Linked DNA regions of Hahella sp. HNIBRBA332. The protein of the gene in region 2 interacts with the protein of the main gene of each other region in a pairwise test. Links are inferred from orthologs where the notes say so. Each region holds a gene or a part of one and is shown on either strand. Other genes may lie near its edges.

What was found.
Region 1: the proteins of O5O45_RS30270 (region 2) and ssb interact in binary tests that used the Escherichia coli proteins (3 or more experiments, as listed by UniProt). The link is inferred for Hahella sp. HNIBRBA332 from one-to-one orthologs.

What each region holds. Positions count from the first base shown.
Region 1 is NZ_CP132203.1:6,573,022-6,585,213, forward strand. What follows is about bases 245-3,102. They hold ssb (single-stranded DNA-binding protein), read left to right. Parts: upstream 245-1,287; coding sequence 1,288-1,917; downstream 1,918-3,102. Other genes in these bases: O5O45_RS29305 (MFS transporter), read left to right, coding at 245-1,272; O5O45_RS29315 (D-alanine--D-alanine ligase family protein), read left to right, coding at 2,027-3,022. Outside these bases: more of O5O45_RS29305, read left to right, coding at 1-244; O5O45_RS29320 (hypothetical protein), read left to right, coding at 3,191-3,556; O5O45_RS29325 (hypothetical protein), read right to left, coding at 3,622-4,068; O5O45_RS29330 (beta-galactosidase), read left to right, coding at 4,552-5,622; O5O45_RS29335 (hypothetical protein), read right to left, coding at 5,665-6,321; O5O45_RS29340 (D-sedoheptulose-7-phosphate isomerase), read right to left, coding at 6,356-6,949; O5O45_RS29345 (nucleotidyltransferase family protein), read right to left, coding at 6,975-7,736; O5O45_RS29350 (glycosyltransferase family 39 protein), read right to left, coding at 7,757-9,388; O5O45_RS29355 (hypothetical protein), read right to left, coding at 9,385-10,887; O5O45_RS29360 (tetratricopeptide repeat protein), read right to left, coding at 10,890-12,146; O5O45_RS29365 (flippase), read right to left, coding at 12,151-12,192. UniProt on the Escherichia coli protein: Plays an important role in DNA replication, recombination and repair. Binds to ssDNA and to an array of partner proteins to recruit them to their sites of action during DNA metabolism. Acts as a sliding platform that migrates on DNA via reptation.
Region 2 is NZ_CP132203.1:6,793,723-6,806,016, forward strand. What follows is about bases 9,335-12,294. They hold O5O45_RS30270 (primosomal protein N'), read right to left. Parts: upstream 11,955-12,294; coding sequence 9,714-11,954; downstream 9,335-9,713. Other genes in these bases: O5O45_RS30265 (SPOR domain-containing protein), read right to left, coding at 9,335-9,445; rpmE (50S ribosomal protein L31), read left to right, coding at 12,115-12,294. Outside these bases: O5O45_RS30220 (class I SAM-dependent rRNA methyltransferase), read left to right, coding at 1-42; O5O45_RS30225 (imelysin family protein), read right to left, coding at 96-1,253; O5O45_RS30230 (histidinol-phosphatase), read right to left, coding at 1,250-1,906; rppH (RNA pyrophosphohydrolase), read left to right, coding at 2,147-2,632; ptsP (phosphoenolpyruvate--protein phosphotransferase), read left to right, coding at 2,645-4,921; O5O45_RS30245 (patatin-like phospholipase family protein), read left to right, coding at 5,188-6,444; O5O45_RS30250 (gamma-butyrobetaine hydroxylase family protein), read right to left, coding at 6,568-6,933; hslU (HslU--HslV peptidase ATPase subunit), read right to left, coding at 6,957-8,285; ATP-dependent protease subunit HslV, read right to left, coding at 8,301-8,846; more of O5O45_RS30265, read right to left, coding at 9,002-9,334.

The DNA.
Region 1 (12,192 bases), 230 kb from region 2 along the record:
GTGTTGGGCAGAGAGCTTGAGGGCGCAACCCCAGCGCTACTGGGTCTCGCCATAGGCGTCTATGGCTTGAGCCAGGCTGTCATGCAGGTGCCTTTTGGGGCGTTGTCTGATCGTTTTGGTCGAAAGAAGCTGATCTTGATCGGTTTGGGGTTATTCTGCCTTGGCAGTGTCGTGGCTGCATTAAGCGATCATATCTATGGCGTTATATTTGGTCGTCTGTTGCAAGGAGCGGGAGCTATCGCCAGTGTATTGATGGCGCTGCTCAGTGATTTGACGCAGGAAGAGAATCGCACCAAGGCCATGGCGACCGTGGGAATGACGATTGGGCTGTCATTTGCGTTGGCGCTGGTTTTAGGACCACTGATTTCGGGCTTTGCGGGATTATCTGGACTGTTTTGGGCGACGGCGTGTATGGCGTTGTCAGGAGTGGTTTTGTTGTATAAAGTGCCGACCCCGTTACAGCAGCGGCGTAACCTGGAAACGATAGTTCTTGGCTCCGCCTTGCGGGATGCCTTTCAGCATAAAGAGCTGATGCGCCTGAATTGGGGGATATTCTCGCTCCATATGATATTGACGGCGATGTTCGTCGCAATGCCGGTTACATTGGCGGATAAATTTAATATGGCCGCGGATCGACATGGCTGGTTTTATCTGGCGGTGATGGGCGGGGCTTTTGTATTCATGATTCCGCTGATCATCATCGGTGAGAAGAAGCGGCTTTTGCGGCAGGTTTTCATTGGAGCGGTCTGGTTATTGGCGGCCGCACTCATGATTGTAATGAAAGCGGGGAACGACTTTATCGGGTTTACCCTGGCTGTATTCGGCTTTTTCTTGGCTTTCAACTTCTTGGAAGCGACTTTGCCCTCTTTGGTCAGCAAGGTGGCGCCTGCGGGAATGCGGGGAACAGCGATGGGGGTGTACTCCAGCTCGCAGTTCTTCGGCGCCTTTCTAGGGGGCGTCCTAGGTGGACTGGCCTACCAGAAGTTTGGTTTGATGGGGGTGTATGGTCTTTGTACAGTGATGGCGGTAGTATGGGGCGGAGTGTCCCTGTTCATGCCTGATCCTCCCTATACAGCGAGTTATGTGCTGTCGCTGCAACCGTTTAATGTGGACGCAGCGGATAAGATAGCGCAGGAACTGACGCAAATTCATGGTGTTGAAGACGTCACTCTGGTGATTGAAGAACACTTGGCGTATTTAAAGATTGATAGACAGCGCTTTGATGAGAAAGCGCTGGTAAATTACCCTCTCACCGCCCAGGTTGAGGGATAACGTTTGGAGAGCGATATGGCGCGTGGTGTAAATAAAGTAATTCTAATTGGTAATTTGGGTAGCGATCCGGAAACACGTTATACCCCCTCCGGCAGCGCGATTTCCAACCTGAGGTTGGCGACTGACGAGAGTTATAAAGACAAGCAGACGGGACAACTGGTGCCCCGTACGGAATGGCATCGGGTTGTGCTGTTCGGCAAGTTGGCGGAGATCGCCGCACAGTACTTGAAAAAAGGCTCCAAAGTATATATTGAAGGTCGCCTGCAAACGCGCAAATGGCAGGACCAGTCTGGACAGGATCGTTACAGCACAGAAATTGTTGTAGACATGCAAGGCCAGATGCAGATGCTCGACAGTCGCAGTGGCGGCGGTGGTATGGATAACTCGCAAGGTTACAACGACGGCTGGCAGCAATCCGCTCCTTCCGGCGATAACTATGGTGGCGCTCCAGCTGCTGCGCCTGCGGGTAATTATGGCGGCGCTCCTTCGAACAATTACGGCGGCGCCCCCAACAATAACTATGGCGCGTCCAGCGGCGGTTATTCCGCCCCGAATCAGGCGCAACAACGCCCGCAACAGCCTCAGCAACCAAAACCGCCCATGCCAGAGCCTATGGACGACTTTGACGACGATATTCCCTTCTGAACCGGAAGCTAAAGAATATTTAAGATATAGAGCTGTGACAGCCTGACTTGAAAGCCCCATTATTTTGGGGCTTTTTTGTTTTTGCGTCTGGGTGAGGAGAATCAGGGCCATGAAAATCGCAGTATTATTCGGCGGCACGAGCGAGGAGCGGGACGTCTCAATCGCCAGCGCCGCGCAAATTATTCCGACGCTGCGTAGTCTGGGGCATGAAGTGTTTTCTGTGGATACCGCCACTGGGCAGTTATCTGCAGCGGAGGAGGTGCGACTACTGCAAGCCGGTGTGGCTCCAGAGCCTCCGTCTACTTCAGTTATCGCCGATGTGCGCGGGCGAGCCATTGCTTTGTCTGCGGAGGCTTTCAATATCCGTGACGTTGATGTCGTTTTTCTAGCGTTGCATGGCGGCGCCGGAGAAGACGGGCGGATTCAGGCGATGCTAAATCTTGCAGGCCTGGCGTATACCGGCAGCAATCATATTGCGAGCGCGGCGGCTATGGACAAGGACCTGAGTAAGCGCTTATTTCGGGCCGCGGGCGTACCCACGCCGGATTGGCTGATGGCGCCGGCAAGCAGCGATGAGGTCGCGAAGAAATTAGGTTGGCCTGTGGTGGTCAAACCCAGCAAGCAAGGCTCCACCGTCGGTTTAAGTGTAGTGCGTGAAGAAGCTGAACTGGCGGGGGCGATAGCGCTTGCAAGTGAATACGACGATGAAGTCATGATTGAAAAGTTCGTTCCCGGACGAGAATTCACGGTTGGGATATTGGAGGGGAAAGCATTGCCGGTTGGCGAAATTATCGCGCCTAACGAGATCTTCGATTACCAAGCCAAGTATCAGGTGGGCGGCGCCCGTGAAATATTCCCTGCGGATATTTCCGAGGCTGACGCCGTCGTCATGCAGGAAATTGCATTGCGGGCTCATGCGGCGCTGAAGCTGGGCGTGTACAGCCGGATCGACTTTCGTATGGAAGATAACGGCGCTCTGTGGTGCCTGGAAGGGAATTCGTTGCCGGGGATGACAGCGAGCAGTCTATTGCCGCAAGCGGCGAGGGCCGCCGGAATTGAGTTTCCTGAACTTCTGGAGCGAATCTGCCGCGGCGCTGTGACCTGATGTCTAGCAGGTGGCCGAATATGAGCCGCTGAACAGGGGCTGTGGCGAATTCAGAGGAGGGCGTGCGGCCAAATCCATCGTTATATTGTGCCATAATGCTGAAGACAGGCCGTCAAGGCGTGACGGCCTTATTAGAAAAATTAACGGCAAAAAACAAGGGAGTAGGATATGACTACAATTTTGGATATTGCAAAAAAGGACTTTGAGACCGGCACGGAATATCAAGTGGAATTGATCACCAAGGAAGGCTCAAAAAATGGTAAGCCTTCGCCATGTCTGGAAGTATGGGAAAGAGCGCGAGGGACGCGTACGATTCTGGGTAGAGTCTTTCAGATTGATATGGAAGAAGCGCTTTATCATGCCTCCAAAAATGGCGCTGAAGAAGTCCTCATCGGTAAACGCGGTAAAGATGACGACGCTTTTTCAGAAGGTAAGATTGTGCTCGAAGGCGGCGCCCCCGCGAAACTGATGTTGGCGCTGAAAGTCACATCTTCACCTACCCCGGAAGTGAAAGAAGCAGCTTATCCCTGGTAAGTCAGCTCGCGTCCTCAAGGCGAAGCGGTGTAGTCTGACGCTTCGCTACCCCCTGTAAATCTCCCCTACCTCTGATGTGACTGAATCCAATGCAAATCCACCAACTCACTGGATTCCGCCAATAAATCTCCCTCATGAGAATACAGTTGAATCATGAAAGGGCGACCCGCCAGTACATCCTGAGCAGTTTTCACATCGGTGTGATAGCCATCGTTATTGGCTTTATCGGCTAGCGCGGTAATGAGGATGGCGCGCTCATTTTCCCAGTCGAAGCCCGCCAACGTTTTCAACTGCTCACGAAAAATCTGACCGTCGCTTTGCGCCGCGACCAATACCGCATACTCAATTGGGAATGCTTCCCCGTAACAAGTATGAATGTCTTGCCGCAGACTGGTGATTCGGTACTCGCAAGAGGATGCGTCGTAAAAGCGGACAGGTTGATAGTACGTGGCGCAACCCAGAATGCTGGCGTTCAAGGCGATGGCCAGCGCCAGCTTTATTATGCTTCTCATATTGTCTTTCCTTGGTGTGGTTTAAGGCCTCCTGTCGCATCGTTGTTGCTGTGCGACAGGTATGCTTTTTATTGGCTATTTTAGCGTTGCATATCTTTATAAAAGAAGACTGTGACTCACTCGCTGCAACATACCCTGATGAATTTATTGCTGTTTGTTGGAATATGGTTACAGCCGGCGCTACACCCCCCGTTTTTACAAACCGTTTCTTTTTTGATCAGTTTCATCCTTATATGATGCCCTCGCCAAATGTCCGTGTTCAGGTAGTTGCGGGCGATGGATTGCATGTTTGCCGGTCAGTCCGGCGCTGAAGTTATGGGATGAACTATGTTGTTGCGAACTTATCAGTGGTCTGTCGCTCTGATGCGGTCAGGCGTCATGGCGGCCAGATTATTATTAGCGGCTCTATTTTTGACTCTATGTGCTTGTGGCGGCGGTGGCGGAGGAAGTACAGGTAGCGGCGCCGACTCAAATGGGGAGATTGTGGATACCCAAACCGATCCCACGGCCAGCATAGATTCAGATAACCCGGAGCCAACAGGCAGTGTGGATAGTGATGCCGGTCAGGACGACATCATCGACGATCCTGGTGAGCCTGAGTCACCTAAAACCTACGAACTTGCCGGTATCTATTGCAGCTGTGGTCCGACTACCAGCACCACCTCCTCGGTGTTTAATAATATCGATGAAGCGGCTTATCTGGATGGCGTATTGGTGCGCATTCCCTGGGCGGAAATGGAGCCATCTCCCGGCGTCTATGATTGGACATTGCTGGACCAGCAGTTGGCCAAAGCCAAGGCGCAGGGGTTGCATGTCACCTTCGCGCTGTTGAATGGATATGCTGCGCCGGCCTGGCTGGAATCCGAAGGCGCGGACATGCTGGATTACATCTTTCGCAGGGACATTCCCCGGCGTCTGCCGATTCCCTGGGATGAAACCTATCTGCATTACCTGACAAAATTTATTGCGGCCTTGGGCGCTCGCTATAGCGGCGAGGAGGCATTGCAATTGGTGCATATGACCAACTCCACTACCAATGGCTTTGAAATGCAGTACTTTTTTGACGCTCAGGCGGAAGCGGACTTCTATGCGAAAGGATACAGCGAGTCTGCGTTAGTAAGCTCTTGGAAGCGAATTCTGGATGCATACAGCCAAGCTTTTGACGACACTCGTCTGGATCTGGATGTGCATCCGGTATTGGGTTCGCCGACTGTGGCGGAGCAGGTTGTCGCCTATGGGCAGGCCTCCATTGGCGCGCGCTTTGGCGTATTTGCGGCTTGGTGGAGTCGTCGCAATGCGGAGGTTGCGTACCCGGAAATGTATAGCCTGCTGTTGTCCGGCGCTGCGTCCAGCTTTGCCGGCGTGCAATTGGTCGGCACGGCCTCAACCCGGGCTTATAACGAAATTACCCGGGAAGACTTGATCGACGCCATCAAGTTCGCGCTGCAATCGGGCATTTACTATATCGAAGTCTGGAATCAGGACTTATTGAATACGGATATATCGCCTCAAATGGGCGGCTTTCACACCAGTGTGAACAATGCGGTCAAGTAAGCGGCGAACCCGGAGGCTCTGCCTCCGGGACCTGTATTGGAATTAGCTGGGAACGGCGTTCAGGGTACGGGTGTGAGCGCTTTCCGGCAGCAATATTTTCAGCGGCGGCATGGCGTCTATCTTGGCGGCGACATCGCCGTAAATCAGCTGCAGTCCTTCAATGATGCGTGAAGGCTGGTCCACCCAGGAGGAATTGCGACGCTTTAGTTCGAACGGCTCCTCGCACTGGAAAAACTCCAGCACTTTGTCGATAGTCGAACCCAGGCTCTCGTACTTAATCAAAATAGTCGGGTGTTTGGGGGACAGATTACTGACCCAGTTATCAAACTGGCGCTCGATATTGAACTCATCCACGCCTCTTTCCAAATACTCTTCCAGCGTCATGCCGCGCAGCGAACGCGCCGGAGTAGGGCTGTTCACGTTCATGGCTTTCGCGTGCATGTCCTGATAATTGCGGCGAAACAATGAGAGCACAGCGTCGTAAGGATTGCCGAACATGTAACCGAGTCGAATATCGACTTCATCGTCATACACGGCGGGCGTATAGGCGTGTTCGCGGATGGTTTTATCGGAGATGGAGCCGATATGGCGCGCCAGAGCAGTGGAGCCGACGCCGCCCATTGAGCACATGGCGCAGCGCACGGCGGCCTTTTTACGGAACAGTTTCACTCGGGAGAGGAGTTGCGGTATGTCCAACATAATCGTGTCCTTGTCAGTGGTTGTGAGTTCCAGTTCAGGCGGCGGTTTCGCCGAATATCGCGTCTTCCACGATACCGCAGATAATGTGTCCGATCATGATGTGGCATTCCTGAATTCTTGGCGTATGCATGGAGGGAACGTTGATGACGTGCTCCGCCAGGTCCTGCACTTTGCCGCCGGAACCAGCGAAGGCGGCGGTGATCAGGTCCATTTCCTTGGCGCTTTCCAGGGCGACCAGAATATTCTTGGAATTACCGGACGTAGTGATGCCGATGAACAGGTCGCCGGGTTTGGCGTTGGCCTCCACCTGGCGTGCGAAAACCCGTTCGTAGCCGTAATCATTGCCGATGGCCGTCAGCATGGAGGTATCTGTCGTCACCGCCAGCGCCGGCAGACCGGGACGATCGAATTCAAAGCGGCTGACGAATTCCGCCGCGATATGCTGCGCGTCCGCCGCGCTGCCGCCATTTCCCGCCAGGATAACCTTGTTGCCCCTTTTATAAACCTCCACGCAGACCTGACCCAGACGGAGCACTTTCTCCATCAGCGCCTCGTCTGCGAGCAGGCGTTGTTTGACTGCAATCGAATCTCTGATGCGTTCTTTTACATAGTCCATGTCAATGTTCATTGGTCATCCTCCTGGTTGTCCGGGCTCAATCACTGAGCGCGGAAAGGGTTGCTTCCCGCTGTGGAAAGAACTGCTCTGTGTGGGCGCATAAAAAGTCGTAGTCTTCGGGTATGCCGATATCGATAAACGGACCGGCTTTGGTGTAGGCGTATAAACCTCCGCCCACCAGCGCCGGAAAGGCGGTTTGTTCGAAGGAAAACGCGCCTTGTTGGGGACAATGTTTATGTAAGAACTCGGCGCTGAGGAAATAGACGCCGGCGTTGATCAGGCCAGGGCCGGCATTCGGCTTTTTCTCCTCAATCATAATCACTTTGCCGCTGTGCTTGTGTACGGTGAGCTTACCGTAGCGAGAGCAGTCGGGTTGCAGCGCGGCCAGCATGCCGTTGGTGAACTCACTGCGATAGACGGAGGAAATAAAGTCCTGTAAGTCGGTGTGACAGAAGCTGTCTCCATTGAGCACCAGATAGTAAGGCGCAGGATGTTGCTCCGCCGCCATACGAATCGCGCCGCCGGTGCCCATGGGCGCTTCCTCGATCACGAACTTCAGGCGCTGGGTGGCGCGGGGGTGTTCTTCGAAATGGCGGACGATGTGCTCGCTTTTATAGCCGAGAGACAGCACGATATCCTGGATATTCTGGCGCTCCAGCTGATCCAGCAGCAGCTCCAAAAATGGGCGATCAGCCACCGGCGCCATGGGTTTGGGCAGATCTGCAACCCGCGAGCGCAGCCGGGCGCCTTTACCGCCGGCAAGAATGATGCAACGTACATGCGTTGCTCTAGCTTCCATGTTCATTTCATTCCCCTTGTTTATTTCTGCCATAAAAAGAGTCTGGCGTCGTAACTCTCGTCCACCACGCGCATGCTGCGCTGGACGAATTGCAAGGTGTCCGCGTCGATGACCAGCGTCATCGCATTCCAGGGGGAGGCCACCAACCAGACCCGATTATTCTGGTTCAGTACGTCCTGTAGCTCCCTGTCGCTGCGCAGCACCACCGTGCCCAGGAATTTGTCCCGATAGAAGGGCGAGTCCAGGTTACGGTCGTAGACGATCTTGCGATCGGTAATGGTTTGCAGGAAATAATCCGGCGTAATGCCGGAATACAGCTTGGTTGGCATCGGCGCCATGCTGATGACTTTATCGCCTTCGCGATAGCCCTGTTTCAATGTGGCGGACACCTTGCGGTAATCCACGCCGGCGAAACCGTCCCGGTAATCCGAGCGAAATCCCAGATGTCCCAGGTTGCCGATGCTATAGAAATGGATCAGATTGGAGTTCATCGACATCACCGCCATCAATAAGAGCGCTGCAAGATTGAAACTGGCGATCGCCGTCGCTGCGGGGGCTTTCACCCGGGCGGTGAGGCGCGTTACGTCTTTTATCAGAAACGTCAAAATGGCGCCGACGCTGATAATGAAAAACGGGTAGATAAAAAACACATAGTGGGCGTTGTAAAACAGCAAAAAGTTGCTGAGACACAGAAGCGTAATAAGGAACACCAGATAATAAAAACGCAGTGTCGGACGCTTCCACGCGTAGTAAACGCCGAGAAGATATACGGCTCCGGTGATGAGATGCGTTTCCATGCCAAAGAAATTGATGAAGTAAAACCCCGGCTCCCAACTGTCTTTCAGAAAACCTAACTGCGGCAGACTGACATCGCCTTTGCCGGAGCCCAGCATCAGGTGCGGCTGTTGCAGCGCCACCCGGCGCACGCCTTGTGCGACCAGGGTTAAAATCACTAGCAGATACATTACCCAGAGATTGCGTTGGAAGATCCAGGTCAGATTGTCCCGTTTGAATATAAGCACGATGACGGCCATGACTGGGAGCAGGAACCCAGAGCCTTCCCAGCTCAGATAGGTCACGGTGAACAGCGCCCAGACTAATAACGCGAAACGCAAACGAACCCGTTCCTGCTGTAACAGATGGTAGACCGCCGTGGCGGTGAGCAAAGTGAAGAACTGCGTCTGCGCCGGGTGAAATGCGTTCTGCGACCAGTAAATGGACCAGGTTGAAAGGCTGTATAAGAGCCCGGCGATAATCGCCGCCGCCAAGCCAAATCGGCGCAGGCTGATCCAGAAAATCAGACCCAATACGCCAGTGGAGAATAGCAGCGCCGGCAGACGTAGGGTGAACTCGGAAAAGCCGCCCAACTTGACCGATAGCGCTAAAAAGTAAGGCACCAGTTCGTAAGTGGCCAGCGGTACTTCCATGGTGCTGACGTAGATATAGGGATAGCCCTTATCCAACACACCTTCTACAAAACTGGCGATAGTGGCTTCATCAATGGTAAGCGCGCGCGCCTCCAGGCCGCCTACGCGCAAACTGAAAGAGAGAGCAATCAGCGCGGTGGCGATCAGCATGATCACCGGAAAGGAATTAGCCTTGGCGCGCATTAGCGGCCATTTCATCCATTGCGACCCGGCGCGGCTGTTCATAGGCTTTCCTCCAGGATTCTAGAGGGAGCGCCCGCGGCGCCAGTATAAGCGGCGGCGCCGTTAATGTGACTGGTTGCAAAGCGTGCTGAGCGCAACTGCAGGGCGCACAAGGCCTGCCCCAGAAGCGCAGCGCCGAACAGCGCGGTGACCACGCCTAAATTAAACAGGCTGTTAGTAAGCAGACGCGCGTCCAGGGCGAGGGCGCACAGCAAGGCGCCGCTGCAGGTGACGGAGGTGAGTAACAGGTTTATCGCTGTGACAAGGCGGGGCAAACTTCCCAGCGCCAACAACAGAGCTGTGCTGGTGAGAATGTTGAGCAACAGCCAGATTGCGCACCATTTCAGCGCGCGCAGGATCAATTCGGGGTAACGGGTTTGCCGCATAACCTCCAGGCTGGGGTCTTCGAAACGGATCAGCGCGCTTTCTGCTGACTCCGTCGATATCTGGCGGATGTGCGGCGTATAGGCTGGGCTCTCATAGTTCGCCGGCGCATCCGTAGCGCTGACTGGGCTGACGCGCCAGTCTATGCCGGGAAAGCTGATGAAGCGATCGTCGCCGGTCTGCACGATCGCCTGTAACCCCATTCCCAGCGCCGGGTCGCAATCCGCGAACACCTCAATTTGATTGACAGGCGCAGTACGCAGGGGCTGGAACACATTGATGACTTTGATTTGCGGGTAGTCGCTGGCGTAGTCGCCCAGGCGGCGTTGATTGACGTTAACCTTGAAGGCGCCGTTGCATTGCGCCATCAACCAGGCGTTTTGCAGCGCGGTGCGGGAGAAGGGCAAGGTCAGCACAAAACGGGCTTCCGACGCTTTGTCGCCGGCGCCGCTGCGCCAGATCGGCTGCAGCGCGCTGGTGCGGCTCCACAGAAAATAGCCGTAATCCACATTGCCGCTGATGGCGGGCGGTTTTAGCTCGCTGGCTAAATGCGGCGCCCGCCAGTCCGCGTCATAAAAACCGTATTGATACCAAATCCGGGCGTCGGCGCCGCCATTGGCGGGGGTAAAGGACGCTTTCCAGGCGTTGTCGCTGACTAGCCGCTGTTCTTGCCCCTGGCTGTCTTGCACGCGCAGGGAAAGTATCATCGCCGGCGCGCCGCCGAGGGTGGACTTTTCCACCCGAACGGCGATGACGTTTTTACCGGGGCGTAGGTATGACTCCACCGCGCCCAGCCAGATTGGCTCAGACGTGGCGGCGGATTTCACCGCGATTTCCACGCCATTGATATAGAGTTTGTAATTCTCCGTTCCCGCGAGCTTCAAGAAGGCTTTGTAGGGCGCGGCGCGCACGATGAATATTTTGCGGAAATAGCTGACGGCGCGGGCGTCTGGCGCGGTGATCCACTGGGCTCCGTCCCAATTCAAGCGCACGCCTTGCCGGTTCTTCAGCTCCAGTGCGTAGGTGGTCATCAGTCCCAGCAACAGGGAGAACGCCAGCAACGCCGGAAAGATTTTGCGGCTCGCCTGCAGTCCCTGTCGCGCGCTTCGCCACAGCATGGTCATGACCCACTCAGCCCGCGCACAGCGCGCAGATTGCGCACGCTGTCCGCATCAATGGAAAGCTGGAACGACTGCCGCGCCTGATCTACTTTACCCATCATCATCAGGCATTCTCCCTGGGTCGCCAGCAGGTCGGCGCGCAGGCTGGAGCCTTGAATTCGTTCGAGCGAAGCGGAAACGCTGGACAGGCAGCTTTCCGGCACGCCCTGGCGGATATAGGCGAGACTGGCCATCGCCCGCAGGGTGTCGCTTTCAGGATAGACCCTCAGCATTTCCTGCAACGCCAGCAAGGCCTCATCCCATTGTTCGTGACGGTAGTTACGACTGATGACCCGGTCAGTCAGGATGGTGAGACGGCGTTTGGTATGGTGCGCCACATAAGGAAAGAACTCATCTTCGCGGCGGTGTTGCAGGGCCGTATGCAGCGTGTCCAGCGCTTCCTGGCGCTTGCCTGCGGTTTCCAACTGCGCCGATTGATAGAGCGCGGCGGCGGGGTTTTCCGGTTTGAACACTATGGCGTTCAATTGTGAGAAAAGCCGGCTGGCCTGCTCGGAGTAAGTCAGCAGGGGATCGAGCTTGAAAGCGATGACCATGGCGCCAAATGCGGACGCCGGATTACCCTCAGTCAGACGCCACTGCGCGTCCTGCCTGTATTTCGCCGCCTGCATGGGCGCATAGAGCGTCAACGCCAGCGGGGTGGCCAGTATGAGCAGCGCAATGGGATAGAAGCGCAGGCGCGCCTTGGACAACGTCATCATGAAGAGAATGGCCGCGGCGCCAGTGGATATATACCAACCCCATTCCAGACACAGAAAGGCCAGCTCCAGGCGGCCGCCCAATGAATCAAAGTTGGCGGTGTCGGGCAGGGCGATGGCCTGGCCCTTATTCGGCGTGAAGAAGGAATTGAAGAAACGCTTCAGCGTGCGATAGTCCTCAATATTGTCGGCGTAGGTTGGCAAGGTATGGAGGTCGAGGGCGACGAGGTAACCGGGAACGCACACCAGGAACGCCAGGGCGAAGGCGGCGCTCGTCAAAGCGAGATTCGGTTTATTGAAATGGACGCTGATCGCCAGCAAAGGCGCGGCGATCAAAAGTAATAAGACGGGGCCCAGCATATCGGGATGCGACAGCGCCATGGACGCGGCGTACTGGACGCCTGACTCGCCGCCGGCGAAGGGCAGGTTGATCCAGGGAGCCAGGAACGCGCCCAGCATCGCCAGAATCAGACTTGCCTGTACCCCCGCCTGCATCTTCATGGACTTACTGCGCTCCTTTACCGGCTGGGCGACGCTTGAGCAACGC
Region 2 (12,294 bases):
TACATCAAGGCCATGCTGCTGCGTGTTACGCCGACCTTGTAAAAGTTGGTTGGAGGGTATGATGGCCGGAGTCATCCGGCCATAAGAATGCGGACTTAGTTTCCGGCGAACCGGATAATGATTTGTTCTCGAAGTTGCAGCGCCTGATTTTCGCAAATGGCTATTTGCTCTTGGTTGTCCTCGGCGGTAGCGCTCAATGCCGTCAGGCAGCCCTCCAGTTTAAGACGAAGCTCCTTCAGACTGTTGCGAGTCTGGGCGTCCGTAAACAATGCGGGCTCAGTCAGAAACGGCTGCATGGCTTTCATTCGTCCACGCCAAAAATGGGCGGCGTCCTGACTGAACTCCAGGTGTTCCTGAAACCGCCAGCCGGGTTCGCCCTCTTTAGGCTTCAAGGCGCTGACCACTTCTCGGTCAATAAAGTCGATTAAAGCGATTAGCCAAGGGTTGGCTTCCCGCACTGCTTCCATCTGACTCATGCTTTTTCCTTTCAGGAAGATACTTCCGGAAGGCGGCCGCCAAGCGGCGGTGAACTCAGTCATTTCCTGTAGCAGACGCTCACCCTGCAAGCGCAGAAGCTCGCGTCGGCGCTCTGTATCAGGGGCGTCGGCATTCGCGATAAAGCGAGCGGACTGTTGTGCAGGATCGCTATGCGACCAGAGCATGAACTCAATTGGATGCATTCCGTAAACCAGATAGTATTCGTCCGCAAACTGATGCTGTTCACTTAGCGTTGCGTCGCCTATCTCAAGATCTTCCGCGTAGGTCAGTCCACTTTTCGGGTAGCCGGGCACTTCGTCAAGGTAGCCGCCCAACAGCGGCGCAGCGTCCAGAAGCGACGCGCGATTATATGGCGCTCCAGGCGCCTTGTGCTTGAGGTAGTTTTTCGCTGCAGGCAATTGGCTCCACACTTTGAGTTCTTGTAACGCCGCGTGCGCCTGCATCCAATCCTCTCTCGCATCCTTCAGGGAGTCTGGCGTCGGCGCACTGATAAATTGCTGTAGGCCTCGATTCAACTTTTCAATCGCGTGCAGGGCGACGTCATGTTTTTCCGTCGCCGCGCTCCAAAGTGGCGACACAACTGCTCCTGCCGTCGCTTTGGCGTCAGCCTGCTCCTGTGCGGTGAGTGGCGTGGCGCTCTGCTGCGGGGCTGAGGATTCAGTTGGAGAGTTCCGCTCCGTGCTTTTATCGCAGGCAGTTAATGCGATGCACAGCAAGAATAGCTGGATCGCAATATGACGTCCGCCCACTCTCATGGGCGCAGACTCATGATTTCCCAGCCGCGCTCGCGAGCAGTTTGCAATAGACGCTCGTCGCCATCCACTACAACAGGATTGCCGACATGCTCCAGAAGGGGAATATCGTTGTGGGAGTCGCTATAGAAGTAGGCATCTGACAGATCATAAGGGTTGTGTTGCAACCACTCACGCAGACGCGTCACTTTTCCGGTCTGATAACTCGGCGTGCCGCTGACTTTGCCTGTATACCGGTTGTTGATGAACTCAGGCTCCGTGGCGATTAGCTCATCGACTTCCAGCAGGTCGGCGATAGGCTGGGTGACGAAGCGATTGGTGGCGGTGATGATAAGTAGATAATCGCCTTTGTCGCGGTGACTACGGAGTAACTCAAGCGCTTTGGGAAGCAGGAGAGGGCGAATCGACTCTTCGACGAATTCTTTTCGCCACTGATGCAATTGCTCCAGAGGATGCTGGGTCAGGGGGCTCAGGGCGAACCCCAGGTATTTGAAGATATCCAGCTGACCTTTAAGGTAGTCCTGATAGAACTCGTCATTTACGCGTTTGAAGTCTTCCTGATCGACAATTCCCCTGTGAACCAGAAAATCGCCCCAGGCGTGGTCGCTGTCGCCGGCGATGAGAGTATTGTCCAGATCAAAAATAGCTAGAGCCAATGCTTAAACTCCTCTGTGATGGGCGTGGGAATTGTACACTATAAAGGAAATTGATCCGTAGCGGCCAACCGTAGCGGAAACGAGGCGTGACGGGCGTTCGGGGTGACATTCTGTTATTTATTGACTAAATCCTAATATATTATTAGAAGAGTTAGCTAAAAGCCCTTAAAGTAAAGCTAATTTGTATACAGCTGTTCAATTGTGGAACAATGTTGAAAAAAATTATAAGGATGGCAGTTCGTGATAGACGCTGAAGGTTACCGTCCCAACGTCGGCATCATACTGTGCAACCCTCGTGGTGAAGTGTTCTGGGCCAGACGTATTGGACAAGACTCCTGGCAGTTTCCCCAAGGCGGCATTAAGAAAGACGAATCGCCTGAAGAGGCTCTGTTCAGAGAGCTAAAAGAAGAAGTGGGGCTGCCGCCCGAGGCTGTGGAGATTGTCGCTGGCACTCGCGGCTGGTTGCGTTACCGCCTGCCGAAGAAAATGATTCGCTATGACTCTCATCCCGTGTGTGTGGGGCAAAAGCAAAAGTGGTTCATGTTGCAGTTATTGGCGGATGAATCGGAAATCTGCACGAATTACACGGACAAACCTGAATTTGACGGCTGGCGATGGGTCAGCTATTGGTATCCCCTCGGGCAGGTAGTATCCTTCAAACGAGAGGTGTATCGACGGGCGATGAGGGAGTTCGCCCCGGTCTTGTTCAAGCGTGAGGAAAGTTGAAGCGTCCCGCCTATGCTGAGTGTATTGCGTAGTATTGTACAAGAAGTCAACGCCGCTCCGAATCTGGTAGAGGCGTTGGAGCTTATTGTGAAACGCGTACATGAGTCGATGGACACTGAGGTGTGTTCCATCTATCTGCTGGATCCAGAGACCAATCACTATATTTTAATGGCTACCCAGGGGCTGAATCCTGAGTCTATCGGTAAGGTTAAATTGGGGCATTCCGAAGGGTTGGTAGGATTGGTGGGGGTGCGTGAAGAGCCCTTAAACCTGCACAATGCGCCAGCCCACCCCCGTTATCGTTATTTCCCTGAAACCGGCGAAGAAAAGTATAAGTCCTTCCTCGGCGTTCCTATTATTCATCACCGTAAAGTACTTGGCGTATTGGTTGTTCAGCAGCAGGCCAGTCGTCTGTTTGATGAAAGTGAAGAAGCCTTCCTGGTAACTATCTCCGCTCAGCTCGCGGCGGTTATCGCTCATGGGGAGGCGACGGGAATTATCTCCGGGTTAAATTTTACTGGACAGAAAGCCCGGGACATTTGTTTTAAAGGCGTCGCAGGTGCGTCAGGCGTCGCCATCGGTAAATGTGTCGTCAAATTCCCTCATGCTGACCTGAAAGCCGTACCGGAAAAGCCCTGCACAGACATTGAAGCGGAGATGGCGCTGTTTGACTCTGCGGTTGCAGCAGTGCGGCAAGATATCAAAGAGGTAGGCGAACGCCTGTCTACGCAGTTGAGACCGGAAGAGCAGGCCTTGTTTGACGTCTATCTGGGCATGTTGGATGACAATGCGCTGAGCGGTGAGGTGAAAAACTTCATTCGAGAGGGCAACTGGGCTCAGGGCAGTCTTAAAGTTGTCGTGCAGGAATACGTGCGTCACTTCGAGGCGATCAATGACGCTTACCTGCGGGAGCGAGCCGTCGATATCAAAGACCTGGGGCAGAGAGTTCTGGCTTATCTGCAAAAACAGCATATTGATGAGCAGCGCGACTATCCGGAAAACACCATTCTGGTCAGTGAAGAGCTGACGCCATCCATGTTGGGCGAGGTGCCTCGCGAGAAGCTGTTGGGGTTGGTGTCGGTGCAGGGTTCTGGTAACTCCCACGTGGCGATTCTCGCCAGAGCGATGGGGTTGCCGTGCGTAATGGGCGTTATAGATATGCCCATTAACAAGCTGGATGACAGAGATATCATCATCGATGGCTATAACGGCGAAATATACAGCCATCCGTCTCCAGAGCTATTGAGCTACTACAACTCAATCGTTGAGGAAGAGCAGCAAATATCAAAGGGCCTGGAAGAGCTGCGGGATCTTCCCTGCGTCACCAAAGACGGCCATCACATGACGCTATGGGTCAACACAGGCTTGATGACCGATGTCGTGCGGTCTTTGAATCATGGTGCAGAAGGGGTTGGGCTTTATCGCACGGAAGTGCCCTTCATGATCAATGACCGCTTTCCCAGTGAACAGGAACAACGGGATTGCTATCGTGAACAGCTGGAGGCCTTTGCGCCCAGCATGGTCACCATGCGTACGCTGGATGTGGGCGGCGATAAAGCGTTGAGCTATTTCCCGATTAGTGAAGAAAATCCTTTTCTGGGCTGGCGCGGCATTCGCGTAACGCTGGATCACCCGGAGATATTCCTGGTGCAGGTGCGGGCGATGCTGAAGGCCAGCGAAGGCCTGGATAATCTGCGCATTATGCTTCCCATGATTTCCAATATCTCGGAGATAGAGGAAGCGTTGCACTTGATCTATCGTGTTTATCACGAGGTCAGAGAAGAAGGCGCTAATGTGCGGATGCCGCCAGTGGGGGTAATGATTGAAGTGCCCAGCGCGATTTTTCAGGTCAAAGAGATTGCTGAGCGAGTGGACTTTATTTCCGTAGGCAGCAATGACCTGACTCAGTATATGTTGGCGGTGGATCGCAATAATCCGCGCGTTGCGTCTTTATATCACTCTTTCCATCCCTCTGTATTACAGGCGCTGTATAAGATTGCCTGCGACGCCCATGCCGTCGGGAAACAGGCGAGCATATGCGGAGAACTGGCGGGGGATCCCGGCGGCGCCATTCTGCTGACGGCGATGGGATATGATGTGCTGTCTATGAATGCGGTGAACCTGCCGAAAGTAAAATCCGTTCTGCGCTCGATCTCACTGCGCTGGGCGGAAGACCTGTTACGCAGGCTGTTGATAATGGATAGCCCTCAAGTGATAAAAAGTACACTGGAGTTTGCGCTGAAAGAGGTCGGGTTTGAGCATCTTACACGTCCGGTGCGGCAAAACTAATCGGCTAAACCAAAGTCTCAGTGACGAACCACTCTGAAAGGCGCTTTAATGAGCCTGGGCGTTAAACGCGTCAAAGTGTCGATAGAATAAAGGAAAATGCGTCGTTATAACGCCATGTGAGGCTTTTCGTGACGACGTTTATTTAGTATGAATATTCTAATTCCGTCTGCTAGCGTTTGAATTAAGTCACATAACAAGAAAAGCCATCTGCGCAGTGATTACGCGCACTATCAAGCATGAGCTGAAATTAAAAGGTTGGAGAACTAATGGCGGCAATCCCTGAGAAAAATAAGGCTGGCCCCAAGATCGGGCTGGTATTGGGAGGCGGCGGCGCGCTGGGCGGCATCTATGAAATTGGCGCTTTGCGGGCTCTGGACGAGGCATTAGATGGACTGGATTTCAACGACCTGTACGTCTATGTCGGCGTTAGCGCAGGCGCATTCGTCGCAGCGAATTTGGCTAATCAGATGACCACGGCGCAGATGTGCCGAATATTTGTCAAAAACGAAGCGGATGTGCACCCCTTTCACCCCGGCGTATTTTACCGACCCGCTTTACGCGAATATCTACGTCGAGCTGTTTCGATTCCTGGGCTGGTGATGGAAGCCTGCGCAAAATTCATCGAAAACCCTCGCGATCAAAGTCTGCTGGAAGCCATGACGATTCTTGCGCAGGCGGCCCCCTCCGGTTTATTTGAAAACGAAGGTTTGCATGAATACCTTGAGCGTTCCTACAGTCTGTTGGGGCGAACCAATGACTTCAGAAAACTCAGTCGCCGTTTGTATTTGATTGCGGCGGACCTTGAGAGCAGCGACGCCGTTCGCTTTGGCTCGCCCGGTTACGATCACGTTCCTATCTCCAAAGCGGTGCAAGCCAGTGTCGCCGCTCCGGGTATCTATACGCCAGTGGAGATTGACGGTCGACACTATGTCGACGGTATCCTGCGGAAGGGGATGCATGCTTCCGTCGCGTTGGAGGATGGCGCAGATTTGGTGTTGGCGATAAACCCGGTCGTGCCCATAGACGTTCAGCAGGCAGTGGAAGCTGGAACCATGGCTCAGGGCGCCTTGCTGAACAAAGGGATGCCGAACATCTGGTCGCAGACATATAGAACCATGGTTTACTCCCGCATGCGCGCTGGAATGGCGATGTATGAAAGCGAGTATCCTGATGCGGATATCGTGCTGTTTGAGCCGGCCCGTTATGACGCTAAACTGTTTTTCTCCAATGTCTTCAGTTTCCAGTCGCGCCGTATTGTTTGCGAGCATGCATACCAGATGACCAGGCAGGACTTGCTGCACCGGTATGACGCATTGTCAGAGCAGTTTGCGCCCTACGGCGTCACCATTCGTAGAGATATTCTTGAAGATGAGCAGAGGACTATCAGTACGAGCCTTTATGGTGAAATGCTGCCAGTCTACGTGGCGAATGAAAAGCGCAATAATGTCAGCTACTTAAGCCGGATCGGCAATAGCCTTGAAGGGGTGGCGGATTTATTGCAGAGCGCTAAGAATATAATTTGAGGTTTTACCCTTCGTCCGATTTCCCCCTCCTATCAAACCCCATTTGGACGAAGGGTTTTTTCTTTTGCAGATAAATAGAATCGCGCTATTTGTCTGTCAATAAAGCAGGCAGGGATTCGGGGGTTAATCTCTTGAGCTTCCGGCGGCCTGTAGTTGGGTGAGGTAACCTTCCCAGTAACGCTCTTTGTTTTGGCACAAGTCATATAGATATGGCCAGGAATAAATACCACTATCATGGCCGTCGCTAAATGTCAGCTTTAATGCGTAATTGCCTGCGGCCTCTACGCCATCAATGCGCACAAGGCGTTTGCCGGTCTGTAACACCGCACCCTTGCCCCCATGCCCTCGCACTTCCGCAGAAGGCGAGAGTACACGTAAAAATTCCGCTTCCAACACGTAGGTTTCCGCTTCGCTATAACTTAACTCAAGCGTAGCCGAGCGCTGATGGAGTTGGATTCGCCGTGGAATAGGGGCCTGAGTGGCAGACATTAATGCTGTTTCCTGTGGAAATATTAGAGAATATACCGGCTGAGGTCTTCGTCTTCCGACAGTTCTCCCAGACACTCATCGACATATTCAGCGGTGACCTCAAAGCTATCTCTGATTTTATCGCCCGCCGCGAAGGAGACTTCTTCAAGCAGCTTTTCCATAACGGTGTGCAGCCTTCTGGCGCCGATATTCTCAGTTTTCTCATTTACCTTCCAGGCGATCTCCGCGATGCGCTGGATGGCGCCTTCACTGAAGCTGATGTCCACACCTTCGGTTTTCATCAGGGCGACATATTGCTCAGTAAGCGAAGCATTCGGTTCGGTCAGAATACGTTGGAAGTCGCTGGGCGATAACGCATCCAGTTCCACGCGAATGGGCAAACGCCCCTGAAGCTCTGGAATCAGATCTGAAGGCTTGGCGAGATGGAACGCGCCTGAAGCGATGAAGAGGATATGGTCTGTCTTCAGCATGCCGAATTTAGTGCTGACGGTGCAGCCTTCGATCAGCGGCAACAGGTCTCTCTGTACGCCTTCCCGGGATACGTCGGCGGAGCTGGTTTCGGAACGTTTGGCGACCTTATCAATTTCATCAATAAAGACAATCCCGTTCTCCTCAACCGCCCGCAGGGCGCGTTGCTTGATTTCTTCCTCGTTGACCAGCTTGGCGGCTTCCTCGTCTTTGACCTTTTTCATGGCTTCCGCCACTTTCATACGTTTGGTGCGCTTCCGGTCGCCGCTCATGTTGGAGAACATGCTTTGCAACTGGCTGGTCATTTCCTCCATGCCGGGAGGCGCCATGATCTCTACACCGACCGGCGTGGCCTTGATTTCAATGTCTATTTCTTTGTCATCCAGCGTGCCTTCACGCAGCTTCTTGCGAAATACCTGGCGGGCGGCGGATTCTTTCTCCACCGGCGCATCGCTGTTGAATGAACGTGCGGGAGGAAGCAGGGCGTCCAGAATACGCTCTTCGGCGGCATCCAGCGCGCGGTTCTCCACTTTCGTCATTTCTTTCTCGCGTAGAAGCTTGATGGCCATATCCGCTAAATCACGAATGATGGACTCTACGTCGCGGCCGACATAGCCCACCTCTGTAAACTTGGTGGCTTCTACTTTTATAAATGGCGCATCAGCCAGTTTGGCCAGACGCCGGGCGATTTCAGTCTTCCCTACGCCGGTAGGGCCGATCATCAGAATGTTTTTGGGAGTGACTTCTTCACGCAGGCCTTCATCGATCTGCATGCGACGCCAGCGATTGCGCAGTGCGATTGCAACCGCACGCTTGGCGGAGTCTTGTCCTATGATGTGCTTGTCTAGCTCCTGAACTATTTCACGGGGAGTCATGGACGACATTGTTTAAACCTTCTCTTACACAGTGGGGGGAGTCTGAGTCCCGTCAATTTCTTCCAGCGTCAGGTTCTGGTTAGTGAAAACGCAGATGTCCCCCGCTATTGCCAGGCTCTTCTTAACGATATCAGTCGCTTCAAGCTCTGTATTTTCGAGTAGTGCGCGCGCTGCAGCTTGGGCGTAGGGGCCGCCGGAGCCAATGGCGATCAAGCTATTCTCCGGCTCTATTACGTCGCCGTTGCCGGTAATGATCAGTGAAGCTTTGCTGTCTGCAACCGCCAGCAGGGCTTCCAGGCGGCGCAAGGCGCGATCGGTTCGCCAGTCTTTGGCGAGTTCAACGGCGGCTCTGACGAGATTGCCCTGATGCTTTTCCAGCTGGGCTTCAAAACGCTCAAACAATGTAAATGCGTCAGCGGTGCCACCAGCGAAACCGGCGATTACTTTATTGTGGTAGAGGCGGCGCACTTTGCGGGCGTTCCCCTTCATAACTGTATTGCCCAGGGATACCTGGCCGTCGCCACCCATGGCGACCTTACCGTCTCTACGGACTGAAACAATGGTGGTCATGCCTTTCTCCAGGCGATTGAATGAATAACCGTAAGGAAAGGTATATGGAGCCGATGACGGCTATTTCAAGGAAGTAGGTGAGTAGAAAATAGTCGTAGTCAAGGCGATGCGCCTATTGCCTTGGCAGCGCGGCGCAATACGGACAGGAGGCGGGATTAATTCTCCCGCTTTTGCTTCTTCACCAACGGTTGAATGTTGATGGCGACCAAACGGTCCATGGCGCTGTTCATCTTTGAGCGCGACGAAAATGGGCCGACCTGCACTCGATACCAAACATTTTCATTGGAAAGTTTCACTTCTTCCACCTGGGCTTTTAGGCCCTGAAATCCAATGGTCGCCCGCTGTTTTTCTGCATCGTCAAACTCTCTGAAAGAGCCTGTTTGCAGCATATAGATAATCGCCTCGTTGGACTTTTTAGGTGTATAGGCTTCCACTTTGGGGGCCACCACTTCCGTTTCCGGAAGCATGTCGTAGAACTTGAAGCGCGGCTCGTCCGACTCTTTGACTTCTGTTTTGGCGACATTGGCGGATGAGTTGGGCTTGGATGTTTGCGCCGTCGCGGAAGAGGGGATTCCTGTATTTAACTTGGTTGCAGGCACAGAATTCAAGTAGAACAAAAAATAGAGAAAGGCGGCAGCCAAACCCAGGTTGATAAACCAAACCCAAGGTGAAATTTTCTTTTCAGGTTGCTTTGTAGCGGCTTTTTTACTCATTTACCTAAGATTAGTCAGTCTGTTAATACAGTGAAAGGTCCGACAAAGGCAGGTTTTGCTTTCCAGCGCATAATCCTGAGATAGCCGCTCTCTCGGCGCAACCCTCGTCAAACTCGCCATTATCCATGTCGCAGAAACAACTCGCAACCGCATGCTAGAGCGTTTCCAGCGGATCGACGTCAATCAACCATCTAAAATTTGAGGGCGTCGCTATTCCCTCGTTATATCGTAACCAATGCTTCAGAAACTGGCGCAACTCCGCTTTTTGAGGAGCGAATAGCCACAGGATTGCATGGAAGCGGTTTTGCTTTCGCTGCATTACGCTAGGGAAAGGGCCGTGAATCTCAATCTGCAGACCGCTATTAACCTGCTGCAGCTCCATGAGAGACTCTTTTAGCGTCCAGAGTCCTCCTAACGCCGCCTCCAGCGTGGGGGCTTCCGCTCGAATCAGGGCCATGCTAGTGAAGGGGGGGAGCCTGCCGGACTCGCGAATAAACAGCTCTTCTTCGCAAATGGCGTTGTAATCCTGAGCGGCGATGGCCTGAAGTAAAGGATGGCTCGGGAACAAGGTTTGAATGATGACTTTACCTTCCACTGTGGATCGCCCCGCTCTTCCCGCTACCTGCAATAGCAGCTGCGCTGTTTTTTCCGCCGCTCTGAAGTCGCTGCTGAATAATCCACTGTCGGCGTTAATAATTCCGACCAATGCCAGGTTAGGAAAGTCATGTCCCTTCGCTAACATTTGAGTGCCGACAATGATACAGGACTCGTTACTGCGAATTTGGTGGAGCTTGTCCTGCAGACTGCCCTTGGTTTGAGTCGTGTCGCGGTCGATACGAATGACGGGCGTATCGGGAAATGTCGCTTCCAAGAACTCCTCTGTGCGCTCCGTGCCGGCGCCGACGGCTTTAATGGAGTCTTGTTTGCACTTTGGGCAGCATGTTGGGAGTGGGTAAGTGCTATCACAATGATGGCAACGAAGTTGGGCCGCTTTCATGTGATAGGTCAAACGTGCGTCGCAATTCCGGCACTCCGCCAGCCACCCGCATTCGACGCACATTAATGTAGGGGAGAACCCTCGGCGATTGATGAACAGCATGACTTGGCGCTGTTCAGCCAAATGCTGTTTTATCTCTTCTAATAAAGGAGGGGATATTCCGCCATGCAGAGGTCGGCTCTTAATATCCAGCAGTCTGATGCTCGGCGTGTTGGCGTTGACGGCTCGTTGTCGCAATAAAATAGACTCATACCGCCTGCCGCGGGCATTCATGAGTGACTCAAGCGAGGGAGTGGCGGAGCCCAATACGATAGGGCAACTGTGCTCTTTGGCGCGCAATATGGCAAGGTCTCTCGCGTTATAGCGAGCGCCGTCCTGCTGCTTAAATGAGCTGTCGTGCTCTTCATCCACGATAATGCCGGCCAGATCATTGAAGGGGAGAAACACCGCAGAGCGGGTGCCAATGACTATTTGCGTCCGACCTTCCAGAACATTTATCCACACACGCATGCGTTCTTTATCAGTGAGAGCGCTGTGGTAAGCGGCCACCTTGTCGCCAAAGCGAGAAGCGAAGCGTTGTCTCAACTGAGGGGTGAGTGATATCTCCGGCGCGAGAGCAAGAAACTGACTGTCAGGGCGTTGGGTAAGTGCGAGTGCAATCCAGGCCAAATAGACTTCTGTTTTTCCGCTGCCGGTGACTCCGTTCAACAATATAGTGCGGAAGCTGTCTGGCTTAGAGACGATCGTGTTGAGAGCATCCTGTTGTTCCCGGTTGAGCAGCGGCGGCGCAAGAATTTGAGGTGTGGCGGTATTCCCCCCAGGAATATAAGAATGCGATTGAACCAGCCCTTTCTCTCCAAGGGCGCGCAATTGGGTTAGAGAGTATCCTTGGGCGGTGATATCGCCTTGCAGCATGGACTTTCTTTGTGAGAGCACGCTCCACAACTGCTTTTGCTTGGCGCCTCGTATTAGGTGATCTGCATTGCCTGCTGTGAGACCCAACGAGGAAACTGACCAGTAAGTCTCCTGCAAAGAATTGATTATATGCGCATCAGTGCTTGCCGTGCGCAGCGGCGGAGGGAGGGAGGCTAACACGACCTCGCCGATTGGGGCGTGATAATAATCGGCGACCCACTGGCATAGCTGGAGGATGACAGGCGGAATCAATGGTGCGCGATCAAGTATTTTGGCGACGGGTTTGAGCCGGGATACTGGCAGTTCTGATTCGTTGGAAATGGCAAGTACAACCCCAGTCAGGCTCCTGCGTCCGAAGGGAACTTGTACTCGCGTGCCCGGCGAGTAGTCTTTCCTGAGATCTGTGGATTGTGACGGGAGATAGTCAAATTGTCGGCGGAGGGGGACTGGCAGCGCTACGCTTACTACGAAAGAGGTTGACATTTCAGATTAAAGGAATCTAATGCTTGTGAATTGTTCACAATCTGGTATGATCACGCGTCTTTTCCACAGGCCAAATTGGTTGTGCGCTAGTTTGCCTAACATTGCGGTGCCCGACAAGTTCAGGGTTCGGGTAGCGGCAGGTTTTAAGCGAGGTAAGGTTATGAAGCAAGGTATTCACCCGGAATATAAAGAAATTACTGCAACCTGCAGTTGCGGTAATGTTATCAAGACCAAGTCTACTCTGTGTGAAAATATTCACATTGACGTATGCTCCAGCTGCCACCCTTTCTATACTGGTAAGCAGAAGGTTCTGGATACTGGCGGACGTATTGATCGCTTT